2 regions of the Pseudalkalibacillus sp. R45 genome follow, and region 2 is predicted to be linked to the other one. Evidence: predicted binding sites of a transcription regulator. Region 2 holds the regulator's gene; the other holds the start of a gene.
The links. The regulator CtsR, encoded in region 2, represses protease genes until heat stress. The targets are predictions, from matches to a motif close to ATGGTCAATAAAGGTCAAACA.
Positions count from the first base shown of each region.

Region 1: clpP (ATP-dependent Clp endopeptidase proteolytic subunit ClpP) is a predicted target of CtsR. The motif match lies at 6,053-6,073, and genes of this name have one in related genera.

Region 1 is NZ_JBQQCL010000001.1:586,663-594,654, forward strand. Features, by position in the region: gene ACTWQL_RS02885 (M14 family metallopeptidase) at 1-437, opposite strand, end outside; gene ACTWQL_RS02890 (LCP family protein) at 828-1,820, shown strand; gene ACTWQL_RS02895 (DUF1641 domain-containing protein) at 2,178-2,651, opposite strand; gene fdhF (formate dehydrogenase subunit alpha) at 2,651-5,596, opposite strand; gene clpP (ATP-dependent Clp endopeptidase proteolytic subunit ClpP) at 6,133-6,732, shown strand; gene ACTWQL_RS02910 (Gmad2 immunoglobulin-like domain-containing protein) at 6,864-7,307, shown strand; gene ACTWQL_RS02915 (hypothetical protein) at 7,311-7,499, opposite strand; gene ACTWQL_RS02920 (peroxiredoxin) at 7,622-7,992, shown strand, end outside.
Region 2 is NZ_JBQQCL010000021.1:1,133-9,124, reverse strand. Features, by position in the region: gene disA (DNA integrity scanning diadenylate cyclase DisA) at 1-642, opposite strand, end outside; gene radA (DNA repair protein RadA) at 646-2,016, opposite strand; gene clpC (ATP-dependent protease ATP-binding subunit ClpC) at 2,435-4,867, opposite strand; gene ACTWQL_RS21550 (protein arginine kinase) at 4,881-5,954, opposite strand; gene ACTWQL_RS21545 (UvrB/UvrC motif-containing protein) at 5,958-6,482, opposite strand; gene ACTWQL_RS21540 (CtsR family transcriptional regulator) at 6,497-6,961, opposite strand; gene ACTWQL_RS21535 (MgtC/SapB family protein) at 7,089-7,805, opposite strand.

The DNA.
Region 1 (7,992 bases), on a different contig from region 2:
TCTGCACCATCCACATTCAAACGAGGAGCAATAAGTACATTCACTTTTTCTAAAATGTCTTGTACCTCTTTCCCATTCGATGTAAGGTGCTGGATCATCTTCAAGGCACCTTCTGTCGTCAAGGTTTCATTTCCATGTTGCTGGGTTAAAAACAGAATCGTAGGGTTTTCAGGATTGCTGATGAATTTTGCAAGATAAAGGTCTCGATCTTTAACGGATTTACCATATGATTCTACGGTCAACGCTTCAGATTTTTTGTCTTGTTTTTCTAAGAAAGCCACCATTTCCTCATAGTTGTGAAGCCTTTCATTTTTGATTGTTTCATTGCCATTGTAATTAGGACCTTCTCCAACAGCACTGACGTTTCCCACAGGAAAACTGAAAAACATTCCAGCACAAAGTGTCACACTAGACAAGACCGTCATCGTTTTCTTCATTCTTTTTCCCTTCCTTTCGTGAATCGAAATATATGTACATTCTTCTTTTAAAAACGACAATTTACCTTCAATATGAAAATAATCAGGCAAGAACGTCTAAAGTTTCGACAAATACAGACAATCTTTTACAAAAGGAGGGGCTGGAGAACTAGTCTTTTATATAGAGTTATCTGTACATTCTCTTTTGTATCGGGATATAATCTAATTCGACAATTTATTTGTATTTATCTTCCGATTTTTTGAAACTCTGGAGTATTTTAATCGTCTATCTATAAGGAGATCTTTTGGCGGCTATACTGATAATACTGTGTAGTCATTCGAAAAGTATGATATAATTCATCAGGATATAGGATTAGAAATAACCAACTACTTACGGTGGTGACCATAGAAATGCCCTCACGAATAGAACGAAAAAAACAAAAGCGCAAGAAGGGAAGCTTTCTGAAGAAGACGTTAATGGTCTTGGCGATTCTTTTTATCGCGGTTGCAGCTTATGCTGCGATCCAATACTATCAAGGGCTTCAGCAAGCAACACCTTCTGAAGAGATGGAAAGTGACTATGAATTCAATGCGCCAGATGAAAAAATAGAAGGCAAATACAATGTGCTGTTACTAGGAGTCGATCGTAGAGGTGAGGAAGACTCTAGAACGGATACGATCATGATTGCACAATATGACACGAAGACCGATGAAACGAAACTAGTCTCATTGATGCGGGACTCTTATGTTGAAATTCCCGGCTATAGCAAGAATAAAATCAATACTGCCTTCTTCCATGGCGGACCGGAACTCTTGCGGAAAACGATCAAACACAACTTCGATATAGATATCCATTACTATGCCCTGGTTGATTTCAAAGGCTTTGAACAGGTGGTCGATACGATCGCGCCAGAGGGTATCGAGATGGATGTCGAAAAACGGATGTCTCAAAATATCGGGGTCACACTTGAACCCGGTGTCCAAAATTTGAACGGTAAACAATTACTCGGGTATGCAAGATTCCGTCATGATGCTGAAGGAGATTTCGGACGTGTTAAACGTCAGCAAAAAGTGATTTCGAAAGTGAAAGACGAGTTCACAAGCCTTTACGGCATTTCCAAGCTTCCTAAGGTAATGGGAACAATCCAGCCTTACATTGACACGAATATGAAAATGTTTACAGCCATGGGCCTTGCGAAAGATGTCATGTTAAACAAAAGTCAGATCGAAACGATGAAAATTCCGATCGATAACTCTTGGAATGATCCGACTTACCAGGGTGTCGGCCAAGTGCTTGAAATGGATATAGAACAAAACAGACAGGCCTTGAAAGAGTTCCTTGGAATGGATGAAAATTCAACCAACATGACAACCAAAAACGAAGACGAAGAACCCGAATCGTAATAATGAAAAGTTTAAAGAAAACTTAGCAAAGCCAAGCCTTTGGCGCAGGCTGAGCTAAAGTTGCGCTTATATTGAAAAAAGTTTTATCCTTTCTTTAAATGCAAAAAAGCTGCCCACTGACATCAAAAAGATGTCACAATGGGCAGCTTTTCTTATTGACTGCGGTACCAAGCACTTCGGGGTGTACCAGGCACCGATTGAAACCCCTTGGTATCACTGCATTCTTAATCGGTGCCAGGTACATTTTGCAATCCCTTGTCCCCCAACGCTTTTCAAAGTGTACCTGGCACGCAGAAAGAACCCTTGCGCGGCAAGGGTTCTGAAAGGGTGCCTGGCACCGAGGCAAAAGCACCGGGTTTATTCTTCTTTGCCCATGCCTTTGAGGAAGGCGAGGATCATGCGGATGGAGCGGTTGACTTCGGGATCCTTCAAGGTTTTGATCAGCTGAAACATGCTGATCATTTCATCTTTTTCTTCCTCTTCGGTGGCTTCCAGTACGCCATGGTTGATCTTTTCCATGAATGGCTGCATTTTCGAGAATTCGATCGTTCCTAAGAATCCGATGAAATCGACGACATTCCGAGCGAACTTCGCGTTATGCGGACGATTGATCTCCCTGAAGAATGCGGACGTTGCTTGCTCCCGATGATTCACCATTGCACTTAGCAACGGCAGCATGTCGCTTTCATGAAGTCTGTCAACCAGCACGATCAGATCCAGTATCGCATCCTTTCGTTCTGCCAGCGCTTGTTCGATCTCCTCCATGCCTTTTTCACGGACCTCTTCTTTGGAAGGAACAAGTGGTTCGACTTTCCGAGTAGGTTTTGCCATTACTTTTTCACTTCCTTCTTACGCACGACATTGCCAGGAAACACATAATCATCTCTCTCCCATTTTTCCTCGACTTTGATACCGATTTGAGGCTGACGGTTACCGAATCGATGGTTGTTATGCGGTAGCGGTCTCTCTCCTTCGAAATCAAGCAATTCCATCTTCACCGCTGTATCTTTGTAAGCCGGTGTATCCGTATCCTTGTCGACTTCACTTGAGGTCAACTTGTTGACAGCGAGATCACCATTGTCATTCAACGGAATATAGAGCTCTTTCCCTTTCACTCGCTCTGTGACCACAACCCTGCCTTTAACTGACCCCGTCCGTGACGTCAGCCGTACCATCGAGCCGTCTTTCAATCCTCGATCTTTCGCAAGTTCATGGGATACTTCGATGAACGCATGTGGCGTTTTTCGGGTAATTCCGTGTGACTTGTATGTCATATTCCCTTCATGGAAATGTTCAAGCAAACGGCCGCTATTGACGTGCAAGTCGTACTCCTCGTCTGTTCCTGTCGGTTCTGTCCAATCGACGAAAAACAACCTTGCCCGACCATCATCGAAATGGAATTTTTCTTCATAAAGCATCGGCATATCAATTCCCTCTTCATCGACTGGCCAAATCAGACTTTTATATCCTTCCATCCGTTCATAAGAAACACCTGCGAACATTGGGGTCAGCTTCGCGATTTCATCCATGACCTGGGCAGGTCCCTCGTACTTCCATCCGGCTCCAAGTTCATTTGCGAGCATCTGCGTGATTTCCCAGTCTGGCTTAGCATCACCCAACGTCGGAAGAGCGGGATAGATGCGCTGGATCCGTCTTTCCGTATTCGTAAATGTCCCCTCTTTTTCAAGGCTAGGTACAGCCGGTAAAATCACATCCGCAAATTCGGACGTTCGTGATAAAAACAGATCCTGGACCACAAAGAAATCAAGCTTTTCAAAACCGCGCTGGACGTAATTCGCATTTGCATCCACGATCCCCATATCCTCACCCTGGAGATAAAGGGCGCGTAACGTTCCATCATGGATCGCATCGACCATACCATGATTCGTCAACCCTGGTTCGCCGTTCAAATTCACGCCCCATGCCTCTTCAAACTTTTTACGGATCTCATCATTCTGGACATCTTGATAGCCTGAAAAAGTGTTTGGCATGCTTCCGAAATCACTGCACCCCTGGACGTTGTTGTGCCCTCTGAGCGGATAGGCACCCGTTCCATGACGACCATAGTTCCCGGTTACGATCAGCAAATTGGAGATCGCCGTACTGGTGTCGCTTCCGCCCTTTTGTTGCGTAACGCCCATTGCCCAGCAGATAACAGTTGAATCTGACTCATGAATCGCTTCAGCAATTTTAATCATCGTGTCTTTCGAAAGTCCCGTCTCTTTTTCAGCATAATCCAGTGTGAATTTCTGGATCTTTTCAAGGTACTCCTCGACATTTATAACACGGTTCTTCAAAAATTCCTTGTCATGCCAACCTTGTTCAACAATGTAGTTCGTTACTGCAGAAAGCCAGACGAGATCCGAACCTGGTTTCGGCTGGATGAACATATCCGCACGTTCAGCCATCTCATGCTCACGGATATCTGCGACGATCATTTTCTGGCCGAACAGCTTTTGAGACCGCTTGATTTTAGAAGCCAAAACCGGGTGGGACTCTGCCGTGTTCGAGCCGATCGTGATGACAAGACTGGCTGTTTCAATATCCTTGAGTGAACCAGCGTCCCCGCCATAACCTACTGTCCGGAACAATCCTTTTGTAGCAGGAGACTGGCAATACCTCGAACAGTTATCCACGTTGTTGGTCCCGAAGATTTGACGCGCTAGCTTCTGCATCAAATAGGATTCTTCATTCGTCGCTTTGGAAGAAGCAATGAAACCGAGTGCTTCAGGGCCGCTTTCCGCGTGGATTTCTTTCAATCTTTTTGCGACATACGAGATTGCCTCGGCCCATTCCACTTCCTTGAATGTATCCCCTTCTCGGATAAGAGGCTTCGTCAGTCTCTCTTCACTATTCACATAATCCCAGCCGAACTTTCCTTTCACACAAGTCGAGATTCCATTGGCTGGCGCTTCAGGCTGCGGCTGGATTTTTAAAATATGCCGGTCTTTCGTCCACACATCGAAACTGCAGCCGACTCCGCAATACGTACAGACCGTTTTTGTTTTCCGGATGCGATCCTCACGCATTTCCGCTTCGGTATCCGATATCGCGAACAATGGACCGAAACCGGATTCAACATTTTTCGTAAAATCGATCATCGACCGCAGCGTTCCCTGTTCGACGTTCGAAAGGTAGCCCGCTTCCTTGATCATTGATTTTTCCATCAAAGCATTACACGGACACACGGTTACACACTGTCCGCAGTTGACACAGGAGGATTCATCAATCGGAACATCATTATCCCAGAGGACACGTGGCTGTTCACGCTCCCAATCAATCGTAAGGGTTTCATTGACTTCGATATCCTGACAAACCTCCACGCACCGGCCGCACAATATACATTGGTTCGGATCATATCGATAAAAGGACCCTGAATCATCGATGTCATACCCCTTCGATTGGAAAGGAATATTCTGATGTTCCTTCTGCATCTCAGCCACTGTGTTATGGATATCGCAGCGACCGTTATTATAGTCACACACCGTACAATACAATTCATGCTTGTGCAGAATCTTATCCATCGCGTAATCCTGTGCTTTATGTACATCTTCATGCTGCGTATTGATTTCCATATCCGCTTCAAGCTTCATCCCACAAGCACGCTGCAGCTCCCCATTTACCTCAACGATACACGTATCACAGCTCTCGATCGGGCCAAGGCTTTCGTGAAAACAGATTGCCGGTACATCGACATCTTCCGCTTTCAGGAATTGAAGTACATTCTGACCTGCCGACGTCTGGTACTCCTCACCATTGACATTGACTCGAATCATTTCATCAGACACGATTGAACCTCCTCTTTTACTCCCATAATGGAAAGGAGCAAGCTTCATAGAAATCCACTGCTCCCTTATATGAATTTGAAAAGTTCCCTATCTAGTACATTGTTTCCCTTTCAAACTTGGTATAAACCACCTTTCATTAATACGAAAACACCTCACCCATCAACGGAATCAGGGTCCTTCGCGATTTCTTTTGAAGAATTGGACGTTTAAATCGGTTAAGAAAGGGAAAAATGATATGATGTATACATAGCTTCTTACATAACGGTCATAAGTTCTTTTCTAAAGCTTTGTAATATACGAATGTTGTTTCAAACAAAAGCCACAACACTCCTGCGGGAACAGCGAGCCAGGCGAGACCCAGGCTTACGGATCGTCCTCGGAAAACAAAGCTTTTTGAAAAGAGAAAAAAACGTCGAACGAAAAATCCGCTAGTAAGAGCCTAATAGTTTGACCTATATTGACCTATTGAGTAAGATGAAATTAAAGCCATAAAGATACTTATGGAAAGAGGAGGATTTCTGAATATGAACTTAATCCCAACAGTTATTGAACAAACGAACCGCGGGGAACGTGCCTATGATATCTACTCCCGCCTTCTAAAAGATCGCATCATCATGCTAGGGAGCGCAATTGATGACAATGTTGCTAACTCGATCGTCGCACAATTATTATTCTTAGCTGCAGAAGATCCTGAAAAAGACATTTCGCTTTACATCAACAGTCCTGGAGGATCCATCACAGCAGGTATGGCGATCTATGATACGATGCAATTCATCAAGCCGAAAGTCAGCACAATCTGTATCGGTATGGCAGCATCTATGGGTGCATTCTTACTTACAGCAGGGGAACCTGGAAAACGTTTCGCACTGCCGAACAGTGAAGTCATGATCCACCAGCCGCTTGGCGGTACACAAGGTCAGGCTGCTGACATTGAAATCCATGCTCGCCGCATCATTGAAATGCGCGAGAAGATCAACAAGATTATTGCAGACCGCTCTGGTCAACCGGTTGAAGTTGTAGAACGCGATACGGATCGTGATAACTTCATGAGCGCACACCGTGCAAAAGAATACGGTCTGATCGACGACGTTATTGAAAAACCAGTGAATGTGGATAACAAATAAGTATTTTATGAGACTGGCTCCGAATCATTTCGGGGTCAGTTTTTTTATTTCCAACAGTAGGCTTTCTCCTATCATGCTCATAAACTGATATAGAAGATTTGGTAACGTACGAAGAAAAAGGAGGAAGACAAATGAAGGTGTTCCTTATCCTGTTTTTCATAGCGATGTTAGGACTAGGAAGCTACGCAGTCAATGATGATGTTATTCGGAACCCTGATCACTCAGATGGCTCGACTGACGCATCAGATGAAAATAATTCAGAGGATCTTATCGAAAATAAGGTTTTTAAAATCGCCTCACCTCTTCCGGATCAAACGGTGAATGAAGAGTTCGTGTTCAAAGGCAAAGCTAGAGTTTTCGAGGCCAATTTCCAATATGAACTGAAGGATGGTGAAACGGTTCTCGAGAATGATTTCATAACAGCTTCTGAAGGGGCACCTGGCTGGGGCGAGTTCGAACGAGTCATCACCGTTCCTGACACTATCGATTCGAAATTGATTTTAAAAATCTTCGTATCTAGCGCAAAGGACGGGTCAGAAATTAACGTTTTAGAAATTCCTTTGAAAACCGAGTGATGTTTACCGAAGCATGGACTGGCAATGAGGACAATGCTTCGGTGAACGACTAAGTTTAAATCCAGACGGTCTCGAAGCTTTGCCACGTACCTGGCAATACAAGCGACCATGATAAGCACGCCCCATCCGGATCCGAAAATAGAACAACAGCCCAAGAATCAAAAAGAAAATCACCCATGCAAACGTAACCAACCTAAACCCCTCCTCGTTTTTTATCTTGACTCGCACACATGTATATTTCAAGGATACCAGAAATAGGAATAAAGCGAAGACATAACTATCGAGGTGAGGACTTGGAAGGCTTTGAAACTCGAATCACTGTCGAAGAGTTGGAAACATGTGAACTGCCCTTTTGTGCACAAACAAACAACGAAGCACCCCTTTTCACCGCTGAAGCATACAGTAACACGGAGAAAAAAATAACCGAGGTTTCGCTTGAAAATTATAAAGGGAAATGGGTGATTCTTTTTTTCTATGGAAGTGACTTCACGTTTGTTTGACCGACGGAACTGGCGGCGGTCGCTGCCATTTATCCTAAGCTCCGTACGTTGAATGCTGAGGTTTTGGCAATCAGCACGGACAGTGTGTACGCTCACAAAGTATTTACAGAAACATCTCCTTCAGCTGCAAAAGTCAATTTCCCGCTTGTCAGTGATCGGACACAGGTGATCAGTCGCGCTTATCG
Region 2 (7,992 bases):
CTCGGATCCGAGTTCGTTTACATACTTGATGATTTCGTTACGGATACGGAGTACCATTTCGATGCGATGGATAACCTGGGAAACCTCCTGGAAGGTAACCAGTTCTTCAAACTCGAGCGCCCCAAGATCAGTCAGACTCTGATCAAGGACGGATTTATATTTTTCCAGCGTCTGCAATGCTTGATTGGCTTTTGTCAGAATTACACCGATATCCTGCAAGGAATAACGAATATTCCCTTGATACAACGTGATGACATTCCTTCTCTGTGAAATGGAAACTACTAGATTTCCGGTTTGCTTGGCAACACGTTCTGCGGTACGGTGCCGTATCCCTGTCTCTTTTGAAGGTATCGATGTATCTGGTATTAGTTGAGTATTCGCAAATAAGATTCGATTTCCTTCATCATTTAAAATAATTGCGCCATCCATCTTCGCCAATTCGTATAAATAAGCTGGAGAGAAGCGGCAATTGATCGAAAAACCGCCATCGACAAGCTTCTGGACCTTGTCATTGCAGCCGACGACAATCAATCCACCGGTTTTCGCCCTTAGAACGTTATCGATTCCATCACGTAAAGGCGTTCCAGGTGCTATATATTGAAGCATTTTACTTACAATCAGTTCTTTCATGGTAACGTCCATGCATCATCCTCCTAATGTGTGGCGTAGCGTATCTTGAACAGATGATACACCGACAACTTCTATTCCTTCAGGGACTGTCCATCCTCCTATATTCTTCTCAGGCAGGATGACCCGTTTGAACCCTAGCTTTGCAACCTCGTGAACACGTTGTTCAACACGTGAGACACGTCGCACTTCCCCGGTCAAACCGATTTCGCCTATGTACACATCGGTAGGTTTCGTAGGTTTATCTTTGAAACTGGAGGCGATACTCACTGCAATTGCCAGGTCCACCGCAGGTTCATCCAATCGGACACCTCCAGCAACATTGACATACGCATCCTGATTCTGCATCAATAACCCTACCCTTTTTTCAAGGACTGCCATCAAAAGGGAAACCTTGTTATGATCGATCCCGCTCCCCATCCGGCGCGGATTGCCAAAGCTTGTCGGTGATACTAATGCCTGTATTTCTACGAGAACGGGTCGTGTTCCTTCCATGGAAGCCACGATAGCAGAACCAGCTGCACCGTCCGATCGTTCTTCTAAAAAGACTTCAGAGGGGTTCTCGACTTCGTCTAACCCTGCTTCCTTCATTTCAAAAACACCGATTTCATTTGTAGATCCAAAACGGTTTTTTACAGCACGTAGTATCCGATACGTATGATGCCTCTCTCCTTCAAAATAAAGAACAGCATCTACCATATGTTCAAGTAAGCGAGGACCTGCGATTGATCCTTCCTTAGTAACGTGTCCTACAATAAACGTTGCAATTCCATTCGTCTTCGAAATTCTCATGAACTGGGATGTGCATTCCCTTACTTGCGAAACACTTCCTGGTGCAGAGGTGATTTCAGCTCGGAAAACAGTCTGAATCGAATCGATGATCAATAGGCTGGGGTTGATTTCTTCAATCGCTTTTTCGATCAGATCCATATCTGTTTCAGCATGGACATAAAGGTTATCATGATTGATTCCAAGTCTTTGTGCTCTCAATTTCGTCTGTTTGATCGATTCTTCCCCGGATATATACAAGACGGTATGGTTGTATTGAGCGAGTTTGGCAGACGTCTGCAGCAACAGGGTGGATTTCCCGATACCGGGATCTCCGCCGACCAAAACGAGCGATCCTGGGACAATCCCTCCACCCAGCACTCGGTTCAATTCATTGATCTGCGTATTGATCCTAGGTTCTTTTTCACTTTTTATTTTCGTGATCGGAGCGGGCTTCTGACTGGATCCTCCGGTTTGAAAGGATCTGCGATGTCCTTTCTCAGGTTGGGTGATTTCTTCCACCATCGTATTCCACTGTCCACATCCAGGACATTTCCCCATCCATTTTGGAGAATCATACCCGCAATCCGAGCATAAGAAACTTGTTTTTCTCTTTGCCATCTATTTTTTCCCCATTTCCCAAGCGGTTTCCATTTTCTATATTTGTTACATTTAAAGAAAGTATAACTACTTTCTTCAATATAAGCGCACAAGCTGGTTGCCTCGGAAGCAATACACCGCACGAAGGAAAAGCGATTGCTTTTTCGAGGAACTAAGGCTCAGCCTGCGCTAAGGCTTGGCAAAGCCCAAGTTTTCTTTATTGTCATCATATCATAAACGGGTTTGGGAACTCTTCTTTTATACATTGTATTCATAAGTTCTCAGCATATGGGTATTTCTGGGGATTTGATGATAAAACCGTCCGAAAATTGATCCAAATCTACCCTTACCTTTCTGCGAAATCTTCTCCATTCCCGCTCACAAAGCAAAAAACCCCATCAGCTTTGGGGGCTGATGGAGCTTGCTCGATCCCTTTTTATCAGGTGCCGGCACCAACGGTATTGACTGTGAAGTCGTTGTTTTCCACGTCGATCCGTACTGTCTGGCCTTTGGCGATTGTACCTCTAAGCAGCTCTTCTGATAGCCGGTCTTCGATTCGACGCTGCAATGCACGGCGCAATGGACGTGCGCCATAATCCGGATCGTATCCTTCTTCAGCGATCTTCTCTAGTGCTGCCTCAGTCAATTCAATATCGATACCTTGCTCAGCAAGACGTTTCTGAAGCTGGTTCGACATCAAGCCGATGATGTGTTTGAGGTGTTTTTTATCAAGTGTATGGAAGACGATCGTTTCATCAATACGGTTCAGGAACTCTGGACGGAACGCTTTTTTCATTTCGTCCATTACCTTGGTTTTCATATTTTCATAAGCCTGATCTTCCGATTGGGTCGTGAAGCCCATGTGCTTATTACGTTTCAATGTACTTGCTCCTACATTGGAAGTCATGATGACAACCGTGTTACGGAAGTCGACGGTACGCCCTTTCGAATCAGTCAAGCGACCATCTTCAAGTACTTGAAGTAAGATGTTGAACACTTCAGGATGCGCCTTTTCGATTTCATCCAACAGAATGACAGAGTATGGGTTACGGCGTACTTTTTCAGTCAGCTGTCCGCCTTCCTCATGCCCGACATATCCTGGAGGCGAACCGACGAGACGGCTTGTTGTATGCTTTTCCATGTACTCGGACATATCAATTCGGATTGTCGAGTCTTCATCCCCGAATAATGCTTCGGCAAGTGCACGGGCAAGTTCCGTCTTACCGACACCAGTCGGTCCAAGGAAAATGAATGAACCGATCGGACGCTTCGGATCCTTCAATCCAGCACGAGCACGGCGGATCGCTTTGGAAATCGCCTTGACCGCTTCATCTTGACCGATGACCCGGTTATGAAGGATATCCTCCATATTAAGTAATCGCTCCGTCTCTTCTTGCTTGAGCTTGGATACTGGAATTCCAGTCCAGTTGGCAACCACGAGTGCAATATCTTCAGGTGTCACTTCTGTATTTTCCTGACCTTGCTTTTGTTTCCAGCTGTTTTTCGTCGTTTCAAGCTCTTCTCGCAACTTTTGCTCTGAGTCACGTAACGAGGCTGCTTTTTCAAATTCTTGACTCTGTACAGCAGCATCTTTCTCTTTACGGACACTTTCGAGCCTTTGTTCAAGCTCTTTCAAGTTCGGAGGTGCTGTATAAGAACGGAGGCGTACTTTGGAAGCGGCCTCGTCGATCAAGTCGATCGCTTTATCTGGTAAGAAACGATCGGAAATGTAGCGGTCTGATAATTTTACCGCCGCATCAATTGCATCGTCCGTGATCGTGACACGATGGTGGGCTTCATAACGGTCACGCAATCCTTTTAGAATCTGAATGGATTCGTCATTAGTCGGCTCATTGACACGGATCGGTTGGAAACGTCGTTCTAAAGCCGCGTCCTTCTCAATATATTTTCTATATTCATCTAATGTTGTTGCACCGATACACTGCAGTTCACCGCGGGCAAGGGCAGGCTTCAGAATGTTCGAAGCATCAATTGCACCTTCTGCACCTCCAGCACCGATCAATGTGTGGAGCTCATCGATGAACAAGATGATGTTTCCGGCCTGACGGATTTCATCCATTACTTTTTTCAATCGATCTTCAAATTCACCACGGTATTTCGTTCCAGCGACGACCGTCCCCATATCAAGTGTCATGACGCGTTTATCTCTCAACGTCTCAGGTACTTCATTATTGATAATTTGCTGTGCGAGTCCTTCTGCAATCGCTGTTTTACCGACACCTGGCTCCCCGATCAAAACCGGGTTGTTTTTCGTACGACGGCTCAACACTTCGATGACACGTTCAATCTCTTTACCGCGGCCGATGACTGGATCAAGACTGCCATCACGAGCTACAGCTGTGAGATCTCTCGCAAGACTATCAAGTGTTGGTGTATTCGCATTGACTGAAGATCCGCCTGATGACGAGGATGATTCATTGCTTCCCAACAGTTGCAGAACCTGTTGACGTGCTTTATTCAGGCTAACCCCGAGGTTGTTCAGGACTCGCGCTGCTACGCCTTCACCTTCACGGATCAAACCTAGTAATATATGTTCAGTCCCAACATAAGAGTGACCAAGTTTCCGAGCTTCATCCATCGATAATTCAATGACTTTCTTGGCTCTTGGTGTATAGTGGATCGTTTGGACGGACTCCTGACCTTTGCCAATCAGTGTTTCGACTTCTTTTTGAATTTTTTCAGGACTTAATCCTAGAACAGAAAGTGCTTTTGCTGCAATGCCTTCACCTTCACGTACTAAACCAAGCAGAATATGCTCAGTTCCAACATTGTTATGCCCTAGGCGGATCGCTTCCTCTTGTGCAAGAGCGAGGACCTTTTGTGCTCTTTCCGTAAATCGACCAAACATCATCTTGATCACCTTCCTATTCGTTGTTCTTTTCTAATTTCAATCTCTCACGTATCAATGTTGCTCGGCGGATGTCCCTTTCATCAGGGGTCAACGTTTCGCCTGCGTATTGTTGTAAAAAACCTGGTTGAGTGAGTATCATAAGTTCATTCAATATTGTGTGTGAAATACCTTCTATCAATTTCAAATCGATTCCAAGCCGTACATCTGATAAACATTTAGTGGCCTCTTTAGATTGTATGATTCGACTGTTTGCTAGGATACCGAGTGACCGGTAAACCCGATCCTCTAATTGCAATTTCGAGGTCTCAAGCAAATGTTTTCTGGCGGATCGCTCCTCTTCTATCAGCTGAATGACGACTCCTCTTAAATCTTCTACAATATCCTGTTCAGATTTACCCAATGTCATTTGATTTGAAACTTGAAACAGATTACCTTGTGCTTCGCTGCCCTCTCCGTAAATTCCTCTGACCACCAGACCTAACTGGTTGATCGCTGGAACGATACGCTGTATTTTCTGTGTTAGTACAAGAGCTGGCAAGTGCATCATGACCGATGCTCTCATTCCTGTACCGACATTCGTCGGGCAACTTGTAAGATAGCCGTGTTGTTCATCAAACGCATAATTCAGCTTTTCCTCGAACCAATCGTCTATACCGCTTGCTAAAGTCAACGCTTCAATCAGTTGAAAGCCTGGAAAAAGGCACTGGATCCGTATATGGTCTTCCTCATTGATCATGATGCTTACATTTTCTTCATCACTCATCAACACTCCTGAATGCTTTGGTTCTTCTGTGAGGTTCGGACTGACTAAATGTTTTTCTACTAAAACCCTTTTTTCAATCGGTTTCAAATCATCTATATCGATATACGATAAGACACCTACATTACCATATGTTTCGTTCTGATAATGTTTTCGGATTTGTTGATTTACTTCATCCGCTTGCTGATCGTCCGAAATAATTGGAAAAACATGATTTTCAAGGTTCCTTGCTAACCGGATCCGACTGCTTAAGACAATATCCGAATCAGGACCTTCTCTTTTCATCCAAGGGCTAATCGCTTCACTGATAAATTTTTTAAGAGACATCGATCAGCTCCCCCCTTTGAACCGTTTTTCCATCATTCGAATCTCATCTCTTATTTTAGCAGCTTCTTCAAATTCTTCTTGGGTGATGAGCTGTTTCAGTTGCTGCTTCAGTTGGTCGATTTTTTTGCGCTCGATTAGATCATTTCCGACTCGTTTAGGAATTTTTCCAGTATGGCTTGTATTTCCACCGTGGATGCGCTTAAACATCGGGGTCAATTTCGACTCGAAGGTTTTATAGCAGTTCGTGCAGCCGAACCGGCCGATCTTCGCAAACTCAGCGTAACTCAATCCGCATTGAGAACATTTCGTGACTTGTTTTTCTGGTTGAGAGCTGGCGCCTCCTATCGGTTGATCGAAATGAAGTAGTCCTGATAATAAATTGTGAATTGAAAACGAATTGGATCCGGGTATTAAATCACCTTTATCCTTTGCACATTGCTCACAAATATGGAATTCATTCTTTTTCCCATTGATGATTTTCGTGAAGTGCAAAGTTGCGGGCCTTTGTTGGCATTCTTGACAGTACACGCCTTACACTCCCCTCAATCTTTATATTTCAAGCTTTGTATCATTGCTCGTAACAGATTTGCACGCAGTTCATCTCGATAAGGCAATACGATATTGATTGTGGAGCGATCGATTACACTTTTCATCAGCCGTGCTTCTTTCTTCGTTATAATTCTTTCTTCAAATAGCCTGTAGATGATGTTTTCACTAGTAGCTTGGCTGACCCGTGTGTTGATCATTTTGAGGATTTCATCAAGTAAAATGGTCGAACTATCTGTTTCTACTTTTATAATCCGAATATATCCTCCTCCTCCTCTTTTACTTTCCACAATAAAGCCTTTTTCAATCGTAAACCTGGTATTGATGACATAATTGATTTGTGAGGGGACACATTGAAATTTCTCAGCAATTTCACTTCGTTTGATTTCAATTGCTTTTTTATGGCTTTCTTTAATGATTTCCTTCAAATGCGCTTCAATAATATCAGATATGTTTTTCATCCCATCGTTGCCCCTCCTACTATCTGACTTTGACTTTCTTTGACTATAATTATAAACATTTGCCCGTAAGTTGCAAATGTTTTGATGTCTACATTATAGACAGACTTTCAGGTGAATAAACTATTTTTTACTCTGTTGCAAACACTTTATGAACAAACTCGATGGATTGTATCTTGTCATACAATTCCGGCAGCTTTTTTGGGTTCGATAACTGGATTTTGAATGTATATTTTATAAGGGGAATCGAAGCATCATTCGGATAATCATCTACTGATAAACTTAAAATCGGTGTTTTCAATGCTTCCAATTCATTTACGATTCTGGATAAGGATACTTCTTTATTTTCAACTATGACTGTGACATGATGGTAACGCTGTTTCCGTAAATATAAATCCTCGAACTTGTTCAGGAACAATAAACTCAAAATCATGATGAATGTTGTAAAAATGGCTTCATAATACATCCCGATACCTACTACAAGGCCAATCCCTGCCACAAGCCAGATCGATGCTGCTGTCGTCAGTCCTTTTACTGTGACACCGTGTACCAGAATCGTCCCTGCTCCTAAAAATCCGATTCCGCTTACAACATAAGCAGGTAAACGTGAAGGATCAAATCCCTGGACACGCTGATGGGAATTTAAGAAATCCTCAAACCCGAACATCGATAAAATCATCATCAAACAAGCGCCGACACCGACCAATAAGTGCGTCCGGAATCCAGCTGGATGTCGTTTGAATTCACGCTCAATACCGACTAATCCACACAATAAAGCAGCTAACAAAAGCCGGATAGTGATCGTCGCTGTTTCGTCTGTCCACCAATTGAACAAATCAAATGCCATGTTTATCTCCCCTATAAGTATGAAAGTATAATGCCCTTACTATTACATCGTATGGTATATAGTATTCAATTATAGGCTAACAGCTATAAAAGGTGAAATAAAAATGATTATCGTGATTGAGTCAAGTGCTTGTAGGAGCTTTTAAATAATGCGGTTGAATTCTTCGACAATTCACTCCCTTTCCGCT